3 linked regions of the Halorarum salinum genome follow. The protein of the gene in region 3 binds, or shares a complex with, the protein of the main gene of each other region. Links are inferred from orthologs where the notes say so. Each region holds a gene or a part of one and is shown on either strand. Other genes may lie near its edges. The genes, in order: HUG12_RS13240, HUG12_RS13245 and HUG12_RS17100.

Region 1 (4,987 bases), 690 kb from region 3 along the record:
ACGAGCGCCTTGACGCGGGACTCCTCGACGTCGACGCCGGCGGCCTCAAGCACCGCCGTGACGTTGTCCTCGTTGATCTCTTCGTCCGTCTCGTTCAGGATGAGTGCAGCGTAAACGTATTCCATTGTTGTGAATCTCCGTCGTTATCCGAACATCTGGCCCAGGCCCTCGCCGGCGTCGCCCTCGTCGTCGTCATCGTCGTCGGGCTCCTCGGCGTCGGCCTCGGCTTCCGTGTCCTCGTCGTCGGTCTGTTCCTCGTCCTCGGTGGCCGGGGCGCTCGGCGCCTCGACACCCTGGAGCTCCTCGGGGAGCGCCTCCTCGTCGTCGACGGTCGCGGCGAGCGCGCGCAGCTGCGCGTCGGCGCGGGCGACGAGGTCGGGCATGAGCTCCTCGTCCTCGATGGCCGCGTGGAGCCCGACCGCCTTCGCCTCGCCGGCGGCCTTGCCGAGCAGCGCGCCGGCCGTGCGGTCGGTCGGGTACGCCGCGTTGACGGAGAGGTTCCGTGCGGCGGCGGCGGCGGACTGGACGTCCGCGCGGTACTCGTCCACGTCGATGGCCAGCTCGTCCGGCTCGAACAGCACGCCCTCGGAGTAGACGGCCTTCAGGTCGAGGCCGACCTCCTTCGGCTCGATGCCGAGTTCCGAGAGGACGTTCGCGAGGGTGTCGTCGACGACCTCGCCCGCCTCGAGCACGGTCGAGTCGGAGAGCACCTGGATGGAGCCCTCCTGGATGCGCGCGTCCGCGCCGGCCTGCTGGAGTTCCCCGACGAACGGGCCGGGGTCCACGCCGGTGTCCCCCTCCGGGATGACGATGTCGTTGGGGGTGACCTCGCCGGCGTTGATCGGCGCGGGCGTCTTCGACGCCTCGAGCTGCTTGTACAGCCCGAACGGGTTGTCGTTCGTCCCGATGAGCCCGACCTCGCCGGCGACGTAGTCCGCGAGCTCCTCGAGGCCGTCGTCGACCTCCTCGAGCGCGCGCGTCGACAGCGTGTTCCGGCTCATCCGGAGCTCCGCCTTCCCGTGGAGGTCGCGGCGCATCGCCTGCAGCTGCCGGCTCGGGATGCCGGTCACGCCGACGACGCCGACCGAGGAGTACCGCTCGAGGAACTCGCTGAGCTCCTCGACCTCCTCGCGCTTCCACTGGGGGATCGTCTCGGTCTTGCGGACGTCGCTCGAACTCATCAGACGGGCACCTCCACGGACGGCCCCATCGTCGTCTTGACGTAGATGCCGTCGATGTTGAGCGGCCCCTTCTCGAGGTCCGCCTCCAGCCGGCGGACGATGACGTCGATGTTGCCCGCGATCTCCTCGGCGGACATGTCCTGTGCGCCGACGCGCGTGTGGAACGTGCGCCGGTCGCGGGACCGAAGCTGGACGGTGTTTTTCATGCGGTTGACGGTCTCGACGACGTCGTCGTCGGGCTGGAGCGGCGTCGGCATCTTGCCGCGCGGCCCCAGGATGCGTCCGAGGGTGGACGCGACGTTCTGCATCATGTCGGCCTCGGCGATGAAGAAGTCGGTGTCGTCCGCGAGGTCCTTGGCCTCGTTCTCCTCGTCGGCGAGGTCCTGCAGGTCGCTGCCCGACAGGACGTCGTCGGCGACGTCTTCCGCACGGAGGGCGGTCTCGCCCTCCGCGATGACGACGATCTGGGTGTCCTGTCCGGTTCCGCCCGGAAGGACGACCTCGTCGTCGACTCGATTCGACGGGTCGTTGAGGTCCAGGTCGCGGAGGTTGATCGCCAAGTCCACGGTCTCGCGGAAGTTGCGAGGTGGGGCGTTCTCCAGCGCCTGGATCACTGCGTCCTCTATTGAATCTGCCATCTTTCACCTCCGTAGTACGCAGGAATGCTCCTACGGGTCAGTGAAACAGGCGTACGCCTGTCTCACCGGAACGGACGGTCATGCGCCACTTAAGACCGTCGAAGCGTTGAAGCGCGTGTGGTGCCCCCGCACGAGGGCTCGCGGCCGCACGGACCCGGAATTCGTCTACCCTGGACCGTGTGCTCGTCCTCGAACCCTCGGACCCCGAGGTCGTCCCGCTCCTCGACGGAGGACCCATGGTCCGACGGTGCGGCAGCTCCCGGGGCGGAAACGACGGAAACGGAGGGGAGAACTAGGCCGCCGCTTCTTCCGCGAGGACGTCGTCGTACTCGCCCGAGTCGACGCGCTCCTTGAAGGTGCGCGCGTCCTCGCCCTCGATGGTGACCCCGAGGGTGACGCAGGTGCCCGCGACCTCCTTGGCCGCGTTCTTCACGTCGTACGAGAGCAGGTCCGACTGCTTCTGCTCGGCGATCTTCTTCAGCTGTTCGACCGAGATGTCCGCGACGAAGTTCTCGTGGGGCTCGCCCGAACCGGTCTCGAAGCCGGCCTCGTCCTTGACGAGTTCGGAGGTCGGCGGGACCCCCACGTCGATGGTGAACGAGCCGTCGTCCTCGTACTCCACGGTGACGGGCACTTCCATGCCGTCGAACGCGGTCGTCTGGTCGTTGATCTCCTGCACGACCGCCTGCACGTCCACCGGGGTCGGGCCAAGCTCCGGCCCGAGCGGCGGGCCGGGGTTGGCCTGGCCACCGGGGACGAGCACTTCGATGGTTCCAGCCATGTCCCGAGAATCCTCCGCGCGGCGTTTAAGGGTTGTCTTTGCCCGTCGCGTTCGCGTGTGAACCGTTCGCGCACGTGCCGTCGGCGGCGTTCCGCAGGCTTATTCGCGGCGCGGCAAAACTTGCTGCCATGACCGAGATGCGGTACACGACGCTCGGGCGCACGGGGCTCGAGGTCTCCCGGTTCTGTCTCGGCTGCATGAACTTCGGCTCCGAGCAGCCGTGGATGATGAACGACCGCGACGCCAGCGTCGACCTGATCCACGAGGCGCTCGACGCCGGCGTCAACTTCCTCGACACGGCGAACGTCTACTCGAGCGGCGAGAGCGAGGAGATCGTCGGCGACGCCGTCGCCTCGGCGAACCGCGACGAACTCGTGCTGGCGACGAAGGTGTACGGCGACATGCGCGACGGCCCGAACGGCGGGGGGCTCTCCCGCAAGCACGTCCTCGACCAGTGCGAGGCGAGCCTCGACCGCCTCGGCGTCGACTACGTCGACCTGTACCAGATCCACCGGTGGGACGAGACCACCCCCATCGAGGAGACGCTCGCCGCGCTGGACGCCCTGATCGAGTCGGGTCGCGTCCGGTACGTCGGCGCGTCGACGACGACGGCCTACCGACTGACGAAGGCGCTGTACACGAGCGACCTCGAGGACTACGGCCGGTTCGCGTGCGTCCAGCCGGAGTACTCGGCGGTGGCGCGACACGAGGAGGCGAACCTCCTCACGGTCGCCGAGGGAGAAGGGCTCGGCGTCATCCCGTGGTCGCCGCTGGCCGGCGGGTTCCTCACGGGGAAGTACGAGCGAGCCGCCGACCCCGACGAGGGGACCCGCGGGGCGGCCTCCGAGTCGGTCCGGGCGTACTTCACGGACGAGAACTGGGCCGTCCTCGAGGCGGTACGCGCGGTCGCCGACGAGGAGGACGCGACCCCGGCGCAGGTCGCGCTCGCGTGGCTCCTCGAGCGGGACGTGGTCACCGCACCCATCGTCGGGCCGAAGACGATCGAACAGCTTCGGGACGACCTCGGCGCGCTCGAGGTGTCGCTCTCCGAGGAGCAGGTCGCCCGCATCGGCGCGCCGAAGGTGGCCCGGTATCCGAAGGTGTAGGCGAGGACGAAGGTGGAGGCGGGGACGAAGGTGGAGGCAGGAGCGGACGAGCCATTCGCGACCTCAACAGGTTTCCACGAGTCGGCGAGACCGGGGAGCGTTATACGGTCCCATCGGCGCGAAACCCGATGCTAACCGGAGTTGCGCGCCCCGTCGAGGGAGCAGGGGTGGCCTTTCGGGGACAGAGTCGGCCGTTACCGGGCCGAGTCGCCCCCCGATCCTGGCGTAGTCGGTTCAGACCGTGGGGGTACGGACGCGACCCCCAAAATACATTCGGCGGGTTTATGGACGCCGGACCGGTAAGACGCTCCTATGACGAACGTGACGGACGTCCCCGTCGGTATCATCGGCCTAGGCGGGATCGGAAACTACCACGCGGAGCGGCTGATCCGGCAGGGGGGGAACCTCGTCGGCGGGATGGACGTCGACCCGGAGGCCCGGCGCCGCTTCGCCGACGCCCACGGAGTCGAGACGTTCGACGACGCGGAGGGCCTGTACGAGGTGGCCGACGCCGTCCTCGTGACCACGCCGAACAGCTTCCACGAGAAGTACGCCGTCTCCGCGCTGGAAGCCGGCCTCGACGTCCTCCTCGAGAAACCCCTCGCACACAGCCTCGAGTCGGCCGAGATCATCGCCCGGACCGCCCGGACCGCGCCCGGGTTCTGCATGGTCGGCTTCAACAACCGATTCTCCGCGGCGGCGGAGGTGCTCACCCACTACCGGGAGGAGGGGCGCTTCGGCGAGATCCGCCACGTCGAGGCGAACTTCATCCGTCAGCGGGGGATCCCCGGACGGGGGTCGTGGTTCACGACGGACGAGGTGTCCGGAGGCGGCGCGCTCGTCGACATCGGCGTCCACGCGATCGACCTCGGGCTTCACTTCATGGACTTCCCGGAGATCGCGGAGGTCTCCGGCGTCGCGCGCTCGCAGTTCGGCGGCCGCGACGACTACGCGTACGTCGAGATGTGGGGCGACGACGAAGGGCCCGCCGGGTTCGACGTGGACGACTCCGTCTCGGCGTTCGTCCGGAGCACCGAAGGCCACACGCTCTCGCTGGAGGCGGCGTGGGCGACCAACCGACCCGCGTGCAACGACTTCTACGTCCGCGGCACCGAGGGCGGCGCGCACTTCGACCGGGGCACCGGCGAACTCACGCTGTACGAGTCGGGCACCGGCGGGACCAACCACCTGAGCGAGACCTCGGTCTCGACGCGGGAACTCGACACCCACGAGGCCGAGCAGGCGGCGTTCCTCGAGGCGGTCGCGACCGGCGAGCCGCCC
Region 2 (3,311 bases), 690 kb from region 3 along the record:
GCCGGCGGTCGCCGGCAGCGCGAGCGTCGAGGCGACGCCCGCGGAGACGCCGGGGAGGTAGCCGACCGCCGCTCCGGCGCCCGTCCCGGCCAGCGCCGCGGCCCCTGTCGACCGCCGGGCGAGCGCGATGCGCGCGTCGGCCTGCGGCGGGACGCCCTCGCCGTGCAGCGCGTCGACGAGGACGGGCGCGCCGAACAGCCCCGCGAACAGCGGAGCGAGGACTCCTCCCGACGGAAGCGGTCCCCCCGGGACGGCGTCGAGCGCGACCGCCCCGAGCGCGGTGGCGAGCGTCGCCGAGAGCAGTCCCCCCGCGCGAGCCACCCGGGTCGGCTCCGTCAGGAGCAGCGCGAGCACGACCCCGAGGAGGACGAGCGGGAGCCACGCCCGGAGCGTCGGATACGCCACCTCCATCGCGGCCGTGAGCGGCACGGCGGCCGGAACCGCGAGCGCGACGGCGGCGCCGCTGCCGAGCGCGGAGAGCCGGAGCGCCTCGCGGCCCCTCCCCTCGATGACCAGCCTGTGCCCAGGGAGCGCGCTCGCTGCCATCGCGGCGTCGGGGACCCCGAGCGCCAGCGCCGGGACCACGTCGAGGAACGTGTGGACCATCCCGGCCGCGAGCATCGCGCAGCCGAGCGCGAGCGGCGGCGCGTCGATCGCTGGCGCCGTCGCGGCGAGGAGGAGCGCGAAGTTGTTCGCGTGGAGTCCCGGGAGCAGACCACTCGCGGTGCCGAGCGCGCAGTCAGCGACCGTGTAGGCCAGCGGGAGGAGCGTCGCCTCCGGGAGGGCGGGGAGCATCGCGCCGGAGTGGTCCCGTTATCGGTCGTAAAGGTTCGCCGTCGCTCGGGTCACAGTCGGCGGTGCCGGTACCATGGTTCGGTCCAGTCCGTCCGAAAGACCGGCCGCTACGGGTCCGGGCGCGAAAGAAAATCGGAACTGCGTGTGGAGTGCCGCTTCAGCCGAACAGGTCGCCGAGGCCCTCGCCGCTGGCCTCCTCTTCCTCGTCCTCGTCGGCCGCTTCCTCGGCCTCTGCTTCCTCCTCGGCCTCGTCCTCCTCGTCGGCCTCGGCCTCCTCGGCGCCACCGGCGGCGCCGCCCGCGGCGCCCGCGGCGGGCGCGGCGGCGGCCGTCTCGATGGCCTCCTCGATGTCGACGTCCTCCAGCGCGGCGACGAGCGCCTTGACGCGGGACTCCTCGACGTCGACGCCGGCGGCCTCAAGCACCGCCGTGACGTTGTCCTCGTTGATCTCTTCGTCCGTCTCGTTCAGGATGAGTGCAGCGTAAACGTATTCCATTGTTGTGAATCTCCGTCGTTATCCGAACATCTGGCCCAGGCCCTCGCCGGCGTCGCCCTCGTCGTCGTCATCGTCGTCGGGCTCCTCGGCGTCGGCCTCGGCTTCCGTGTCCTCGTCGTCGGTCTGTTCCTCGTCCTCGGTGGCCGGGGCGCTCGGCGCCTCGACACCCTGGAGCTCCTCGGGGAGCGCCTCCTCGTCGTCGACGGTCGCGGCGAGCGCGCGCAGCTGCGCGTCGGCGCGGGCGACGAGGTCGGGCATGAGCTCCTCGTCCTCGATGGCCGCGTGGAGCCCGACCGCCTTCGCCTCGCCGGCGGCCTTGCCGAGCAGCGCGCCGGCCGTGCGGTCGGTCGGGTACGCCGCGTTGACGGAGAGGTTCCGTGCGGCGGCGGCGGCGGACTGGACGTCCGCGCGGTACTCGTCCACGTCGATGGCCAGCTCGTCCGGCTCGAACAGCACGCCCTCGGAGTAGACGGCCTTCAGGTCGAGGCCGACCTCCTTCGGCTCGATGCCGAGTTCCGAGAGGACGTTCGCGAGGGTGTCGTCGACGACCTCGCCCGCCTCGAGCACGGTCGAGTCGGAGAGCACCTGGATGGAGCCCTCCTGGATGCGCGCGTCCGCGCCGGCCTGCTGGAGTTCCCCGACGAACGGGCCGGGGTCCACGCCGGTGTCCCCCTCCGGGATGACGATGTCGTTGGGGGTGACCTCGCCGGCGTTGATCGGCGCGGGCGTCTTCGACGCCTCGAGCTGCTTGTACAGCCCGAACGGGTTGTCGTTCGTCCCGATGAGCCCGACCTCGCCGGCGACGTAGTCCGCGAGCTCCTCGAGGCCGTCGTCGACCTCCTCGAGCGCGCGCGTCGACAGCGTGTTCCGGCTCATCCGGAGCTCCGCCTTCCCGTGGAGGTCGCGGCGCATCGCCTGCAGCTGCCGGCTCGGGATGCCGGTCACGCCGACGACGCCGACCGAGGAGTACCGCTCGAGGAACTCGCTGAGCTCCTCGACCTCCTCGCGCTTCCACTGGGGGATCGTCTCGGTCTTGCGGACGTCGCTCGAACTCATCAGACGGGCACCTCCACGGACGGCCCCATCGTCGTCTTGACGTAGATGCCGTCGATGTTGAGCGGCCCCTTCTCGAGGTCCGCCTCCAGCCGGCGGACGATGACGTCGATGTTGCCCGCGATCTCCTCGGCGGACATGTCCTGTGCGCCGACGCGCGTGTGGAACGTGCGCCGGTCGCGGGACCGAAGCTGGACGGTGTTTTTCATGCGGTTGACGGTCTCGACGACGTCGTCGTCGGGCTGGAGCGGCGTCGGCATCTTGCCGCGCGGCCCCAGGATGCGTCCGAGGGTGGACGCGACGTTCTGCATCATGTCGGCCTCGGCGATGAAGAAGTCGGTGTCGTCCGCGAGGTCCTTGGCCTCGTTCTCCTCGTCGGCGAGGTCCTGCAGGTCGCTGCCCGACAGGACGTCGTCGGCGACGTCTTCCGCACGGAGGGCGGTCTCGCCCTCCGCGATGACGACGATCTGGGTGTCCTGTCCGGTTCCGCCCGGAAGGACGACCTCGTCGTCGACTCGATTCGACGGGTCGTTGAGGTCCAGGTCGCGGAGGTTGATCGCCAAGTCCACGGTCTCGCGGAAGTTGCGAGGTGGGGCGTTCTCCAGCGCCTGGATCACTGCGTCCTCTATTGAATCTGCCATCTTTCACCTCCGTAGTACGCAGGAATGCTCCTACGGGTCAGTGAAACAGGCGTACGCCTGTCTCACCGGAACGGACGGTCATGCGCCACTTAAGACCGTCGAAGCGTTGAAGCGCGTGTGGTGCCCCCGCACGAGGGCTCGCGGCCGCACGGACCCGGAATTCGTCTACCCTGGACCGTGTGCTCGTCCTCGAACCCTCGGACCCCGAGGTCGTCCCGCTCCTCGACGGAGGACCCATGGTCCGACGGTGCGGCAGCTCCCGGGGCGGAAACGACGGAAACGGAGGGGAGAACTAGGCCGCCGCTTCTTCCGCGAGGACGTCGTCG
Region 3 (5,207 bases):
AGGGCCTCGACGCCCTCCTCCTCGGCGGTCTGTTCGACCTCGGGCGCCTCGGCGTCGGCGTCGACCTCGAAGTCGTCGGGCAGCTCCGCGCCCGGCGGGATGATCTTCACCGTGACGCCGATGGTGCCGAGCTTCATGACGGCGACGCCCTGGCCCTCGTCGACGACGTCCTCCGCGGGCTCGCCGTTGTGCTTGACGTAGCCGCGGTTGAACTTCTCGACGCGCGAGCGGGCGCCGGTGACCTTCCCGCTCAGGACGATCTCGGCGCCCAGCGCGCCGGCGTCCATGATGCGGTCGATCGTCGTGTGGCCGGCCTTCCGGAAGTACCAGCCGCGCTCGAGCGCGTTGGCGAGCCGGTCCGCGACGATCTTCGCGTTGAGGTCGGGTTCCTCGACCTCCTGGACGTCGATCTGCGGGTCGTCCATGTCGAACCGCTCCTCGAGCTCGGTGGTCACCTTGCGGATGTTCTTCCCGCCCTTGCCGATGACCATGCCGGGCTTCTCGGCCTTGAGGACGATCTGGGTCCCCATCGGGGTCTTGGCGACGTCCATGCCGCCGTAGCCGGCGCGGCCGAGCTCCTCCTCGAAGAACTCGTTGATCCGACTCCGCTGGAGGCCATCCTCGATGAACTGGTGTTCGTCCGCCATTACTCGGCCCCCTCCGAGGCGTCGAGCGCCTCGCTCTCCGTCACGATCATCTCGATGTCCACCTGCGTGGAGTTCCAGGGCGACGCGCGACCCATCGCGCGGGGCTTGCGACCCTGCTGCTCGCCGACCTTGTGAGCCGCGACGTGGTCGATGACCATCTCCTCGGGCTCGAAGCCGGCGCGGTCGGCGTTGTTCCTGACGTTCTCGAGGAGCTTCTGGAAGTCCTTGCTGGCCTTCTCCGGGTAGCGACCCGCGTCCCACCCGTCGATGTCCGAGCGGTGGCCGACGCCGGCGTTGTGCTGCTTGAACGGGACGGACCGCTCGCCGGCGATCACCGCGTCGAGGTGCTCCTCGGCGTCGGCGACCGTCTCGCCCTTGATGGCGCGGGCGACGGCCTTGCTGTGCTTCAGGCTGAGGTGCCGTTCCCGGAGCATCCCCTTCGCGGAGGCGTCCGGGTCGGATTCGACGCTGTAGTTGATTCCCATGGTTACTTGAGGGGCACGAACTTCGAGGACCGGGTCGCGCCGAGACCGGCCTGACCGTGTTCGACGGAGTTCCGGGTGAGGTGGAACTCGCCCAGGTAGTGCCCGATCATCTCGGGCTCCACGCGGACGCGTTCGAACTCGTGTCCGTCGTAGACGGCGAACGTCAGCCCCACGAACTCCGGCAGCACGGGCATGTCGCGCACGTGCGTGCGGAGCGGGTCGTTGGCCGTCTCCTCCTCGGTCGATTCTCGGGCGTCCTCGAGCAGCTTCAGCTGCTGGACGCCGAGTCCTCGGGTGATGGTTCGCCGCTGGCGAGCGGGCAGCAGTTCCGCGACGTCCTCCAGCTCCATCTCCTGCAGTTCGTCGAGCGTGTGGCCGCGGTAGGTGAACTCACCCTCGCGGCCGGTTCTGTACTCGGAGCTCATTGGTCTAGTTGTCCCCCCCGCGACCGGTTCGCTTGGAGGCGATGTCGCCCACCTTCCGTCCCGGCGGCGCGTTCCGCGAGACGGACTTGGGCTGGCCGGGGTGCTGTCGGCCGCCGCCACCGAACGGGTGGTCGACGGCGTTCATGGCGACCCCTCGGACGCGCGGGTACTTCGTCCCGCGCGCTCTCATCTTGTGGTACTTGTTGCCGGCCTTCACGAACGGCTTCTCGGTGCGGCCGCCGCCGGCGACCACGCCGATGGTGGCGCGGGCGTCCGGGTTGAGCCGCTTGACCTCGCCGCTCGGCAGCTGCACGACCGCGACGTCGCGGTCGTGGGTGAGAAGCGTCGCGTTCACGCCCGAGGCGCGGGCGAACTTGCCCCCGTCGCCGGGCTTGGACTCGACGTTGCACACCGGAACCCCCTCGGGGATCTCCGCGAGCGGGAGCGTGTTGCCGGGCTTGATCTCGGCCGAGACGCCCACCTGGAGCGTCTCGCCGACCGCGACGCCCTCCGGGGCGAGCACGAGTCGGCGGTCGCCGTCCTCGAACTCCACGTCCGCGAGCGGCGCGGAGCGTGCCGGGTCGTGCTCGATGCCGACCACGGTGCCGGAGATCGTGGCGTCGTCGGCCTCGACCTTCTTGTGGTTCTTCTCGGACTTGTAGCGGTGCGAGGGCGCACGGAACGTGGACCCGCCGCGACCGCGTCGTTGACCCTGAATCCTGCGTCCCATGATCAGAACACCCCGATCCGCGAGGCCACTTCCTGGGCGTCGTCGTCCTCGGAGAGGGCGACTGTGGCCTTCTTCTGCCCCTTCGGCGTGACCTGCGTGTTCACGTCCACGACGGTCACGTCGAACTGCGATTCGACCGCCTCGACCACGTCGGGCTTGGCGGCGTCGACGTTCACGATGAACTGGAGCTTGTTGCTGAAGTCCATCTCGTCCATCGCCTTCTCCGTCACGAGCGGGTGCTGGATGACCTTCATCGGTCGGCCACCTCCTCCAGCGCGCTCTCGGTGAACAGCGTGAGTCGGCCGGCGTGGGTGCCGGGCGCGAGGTCCTCCGCGTTCACTTCCTCGGCGGTCGTCACGTCGACGCCCGCGAGGTTTCGGGCGGCCTTCGACGGCTCGCCGGCGGTCACGAAGAGGATCGACTTGGGCTGCTGGTACTTGCGCCCGCGGGTCTTGCCGCGGCCCGCGCGCACCGAGCGACCCTCGTCCGCGCGAACGACGTCGTCGTGGACGCCGAGCGCCTCGAGCAGTTCGACGACCTCCTTCGTCTTCACGAGGTCCTCGAAGTCGTCCGAGACGACGAGCGGGAGCTCGACGTCGTCGTCGAACGCGTGACCGCGCTCGGCGACGACCTCCGGGTCCGTGGCGGCCGCGAGCGCCGAGCGGACGGCGAGCTTTCGCTCCTTGTCGTTCACCTTCTTCGACTGGTCCTTCTCGGCCTTCGGCGGGTGCGCCTTTCGCCCCTTCACCGTCTGGGGCACGCGCCGGCCCTGCCCGTTCTGTCGGGGCACGTGGGCCATCCCGCGGCCGGAGCCGAACGACTCGGCGGGCGTGCGGAGCCCGGCGTACTCGTCGGCGCCGTAGGCCTGCTTCCGGTTTGCCTGCGCGGCGACCACGGCCCGCCGGATCAGGTCCGGTCGGTACTGGGTGTCGAAGACCTCCGGGAGGTCCACCTCACCCGCCTCGTCGCCGTTCAGGTCGTGTACTGTTGCCTTCATGGGTTAGCCCTGGTTCGATGCGGTGGAGACGTAGCGCACCTCGGGATCGAGGCGCGGCTGGTCGTTCGGCCGGATGGCCGGGCGGAACCGCAGGAGCCGCTTGTCGGGACCCGGCAGGGAGCCCTTCACGAGCGCGTAGTGGCCGTCCACCTCGCCGTAGCCCGGGAAGCCGCCCTCGACGGAGGCGTCGTCGCCCTCGCCGAAGTCGATGAGCCGCTTGTTGAGCTCGGTCCGCTGGTGGTAGCCGGTCTGACCCTGCTGGGGAACGGTCGAACGCACGCGCGAGGGGTTCCACGGGCCGAGGTTACCGATCCGGCGCCGCCAGCCCTGGCGTGCGTGCTTGCCCTTCCGCTTCTGGACGCCCCAGCGCTTGACGGGGCCCTGGGTGCCCTTGCCCTTCGTGACGCCGGAGACGTCCATGTACTCGCCGGCGCGGAACACGTCGCCGAACTCGTGCTCGCCGCCCGTCTCGACGAGGTCGAGCGCGTAGTCGAGCCGGTCCGACAGCGAGTCCCCGCCCACGCGGGTCTCCATCACGTCGGGCTTCTTCTTCGGGACGTTCGCCATCGCCGCGGGCTCCGTGTGGGTGATGAGGCGCAGGTCGTCGACCGCGCCGTCGTCCACGAGTTCGCGGAGTTCGTCGGCGTCGTCCTCGAAGGTGTTCTCCGCCGGCAGGTCGAGCGCCCGGTCGAGTTCCTCGTGGAACTCGGACGACCAGGCCTCGGTGACCGGCTTCTGTCCGTACGGCGTGTCCTCGTACGCTCGAAGGGCGACCGCCCGCATCGGGGGCACCTCCACGACCGTCACGGGAACTGACTCCTCCATCCCCTCGCGCGGGGAGTCGGCTTCGTCGTTCACCATGACGACGTGGGTCATGCCCGCCTTGTAGCCCGCGAAGCCCTGAACGCCGGCCGCGCCGTCGTCCTCGGGCCACGAGCGAATGCGGGGGACTTCGCTGCTCGCGCGCGTGCGCGGGCCGAAGCCCAACGAGCCCTTGCGTGGTCTGCTTGGTTGTGGCATGGTTGTGGCTTACTCCGTGAGCGTGAGGGGCGAGAGCGTGGCGAACACCGCTTCCTCCGTCCGCACGACCTCGCTCCCCTGTCGCGGAATCGTATTCAGCCAGAGGTCGAACCCCGAGTCGTCGATTGCCCCGGGTTCGACCGGCACCTCCTCGGGGTCCACCCCGAGGATGGCCGGAAGCCCTCTGCCGGGCGCGCCGAACGCGACCGCGACGTGTTCGTCGCGCAGTCGCGCGTGGAGGTCGCCCAGCCCGGACACGGACAGCGGCCGTCCGTGCCGCGAGGTGGCGACCGCCACGTCGGCGGCGGCGAGGGCGTCCGAGATGTCCTCGCCCGCGACGCGGAACCCCGGTGCGGGGTCGTCCACGACGCGGGCGCGGACGGGTTCTCGCGAAGAGACCCTGACGGTGACGCGCTCCCCCTCCGTCGCCTCCCGTCCGGGGGGCAGGCGAAGGGAGATCGGGTGTTGCAGTCCGCAATTGACCCGAACGCGGCCTTCAGGTCCGACCTCGGTCACGATTCCGTCTCGCAACTCCGACCCGTCGGGGCCGGAGGTGTCGGGCCGCATGGGTGGGAGCACGCCGACGTCCCGGAGTTCCTCGCGCATCCCCCACACCTCCTTCCGGAGGTAGGAGGGGGTCGCGCAGTACTCCAGCACGGTGCGGACGTACTCGCCGCCCCAGCGGCGTTCGCCTTCCCCGTCGGGGAAGACTACCAACCGGTCCGCCCGGAAGACCGTCGCCGCGCGGGCGACGTAGCCGAGTTTCCGCGTGGCCTCGCGGCCGTCCTCGGCCTCCCGGACGAGCGACGACGGCACGAGTACGTCGAGTCTCGTGCCATCCATGTCGCTTCACCGGACTGTATTGCGTGTATCATCATCCGTCCCGTAAAAGAACATCGGAAC

Evidence for each region.
Region 1: HUG12_RS17100 (region 3) and HUG12_RS13240 share a complex: the UniProt entries of both Methanocaldococcus jannaschii proteins name them as parts of the 50S ribosomal subunit. The link is inferred for Halorarum salinum from one-to-one orthologs.
Region 2: HUG12_RS17100 (region 3) and HUG12_RS13245 share a complex: the UniProt entries of both Methanocaldococcus jannaschii proteins name them as parts of the 50S ribosomal subunit. The link is inferred for Halorarum salinum from one-to-one orthologs.

The regions. Positions count from the first base shown.
Region 1 is NZ_CP058579.1:2,672,202-2,677,188, reverse strand. What follows is about bases 1-2,718. They hold HUG12_RS13240 (50S ribosomal protein L1), read right to left. Parts: upstream 1,820-2,718; coding sequence 1,181-1,819; downstream 1-1,180. Other genes in these bases: HUG12_RS13235 (50S ribosomal protein L11), read right to left, coding at 2,112-2,600; HUG12_RS13245 (50S ribosomal protein L10), read right to left, coding at 144-1,181; rpl12p (50S ribosomal protein P1), read right to left, coding at 1-125. Also shown: HUG12_RS13230 (aldo/keto reductase), read left to right, coding at 2,729-3,706; HUG12_RS13225 (Gfo/Idh/MocA family protein), read left to right, coding at 4,019-4,987. UniProt on the Methanocaldococcus jannaschii protein: Probably involved in E site tRNA release. Binds directly to 23S rRNA. Protein L1 is also a translational repressor protein, it controls the translation of its operon by binding to its mRNA.
Region 2 is NZ_CP058579.1:2,675,044-2,678,354, reverse strand. Bases 329-3,311 are described here. They hold HUG12_RS13245 (50S ribosomal protein L10), read right to left. Parts: upstream 2,348-3,311; coding sequence 1,310-2,347; downstream 329-1,309. Other genes in these bases: HUG12_RS13235 (50S ribosomal protein L11), read right to left, coding at 3,278-3,311; HUG12_RS13240 (50S ribosomal protein L1), read right to left, coding at 2,347-2,985; rpl12p (50S ribosomal protein P1), read right to left, coding at 953-1,291. UniProt on the Methanocaldococcus jannaschii protein: Forms part of the ribosomal stalk, playing a central role in the interaction of the ribosome with GTP-bound translation factors.
Region 3 is NZ_CP058579.1:3,367,268-3,372,474, forward strand. The notes cover bases 916-3,853. They hold HUG12_RS17100 (50S ribosomal protein L23), read right to left. Parts: upstream 2,542-3,853; coding sequence 2,290-2,541; downstream 916-2,289. Other genes in these bases: HUG12_RS17085 (50S ribosomal protein L22), read right to left, coding at 916-1,132; HUG12_RS17090 (30S ribosomal protein S19), read right to left, coding at 1,135-1,557; HUG12_RS17095 (50S ribosomal protein L2), read right to left, coding at 1,562-2,287; rpl4p (50S ribosomal protein L4), read right to left, coding at 2,538-3,284; HUG12_RS17110 (50S ribosomal protein L3), read right to left, coding at 3,288-3,853. In the rest of the region: HUG12_RS17080 (30S ribosomal protein S3), read right to left, coding at 1-647; more of HUG12_RS17085, read right to left, coding at 647-915; more of HUG12_RS17110, read right to left, coding at 3,854-4,304; HUG12_RS17115 (putative RNA uridine N3 methyltransferase), read right to left, coding at 4,314-5,147. UniProt on the Methanocaldococcus jannaschii protein: Binds to 23S rRNA. One of the proteins that surrounds the polypeptide exit tunnel on the outside of the ribosome.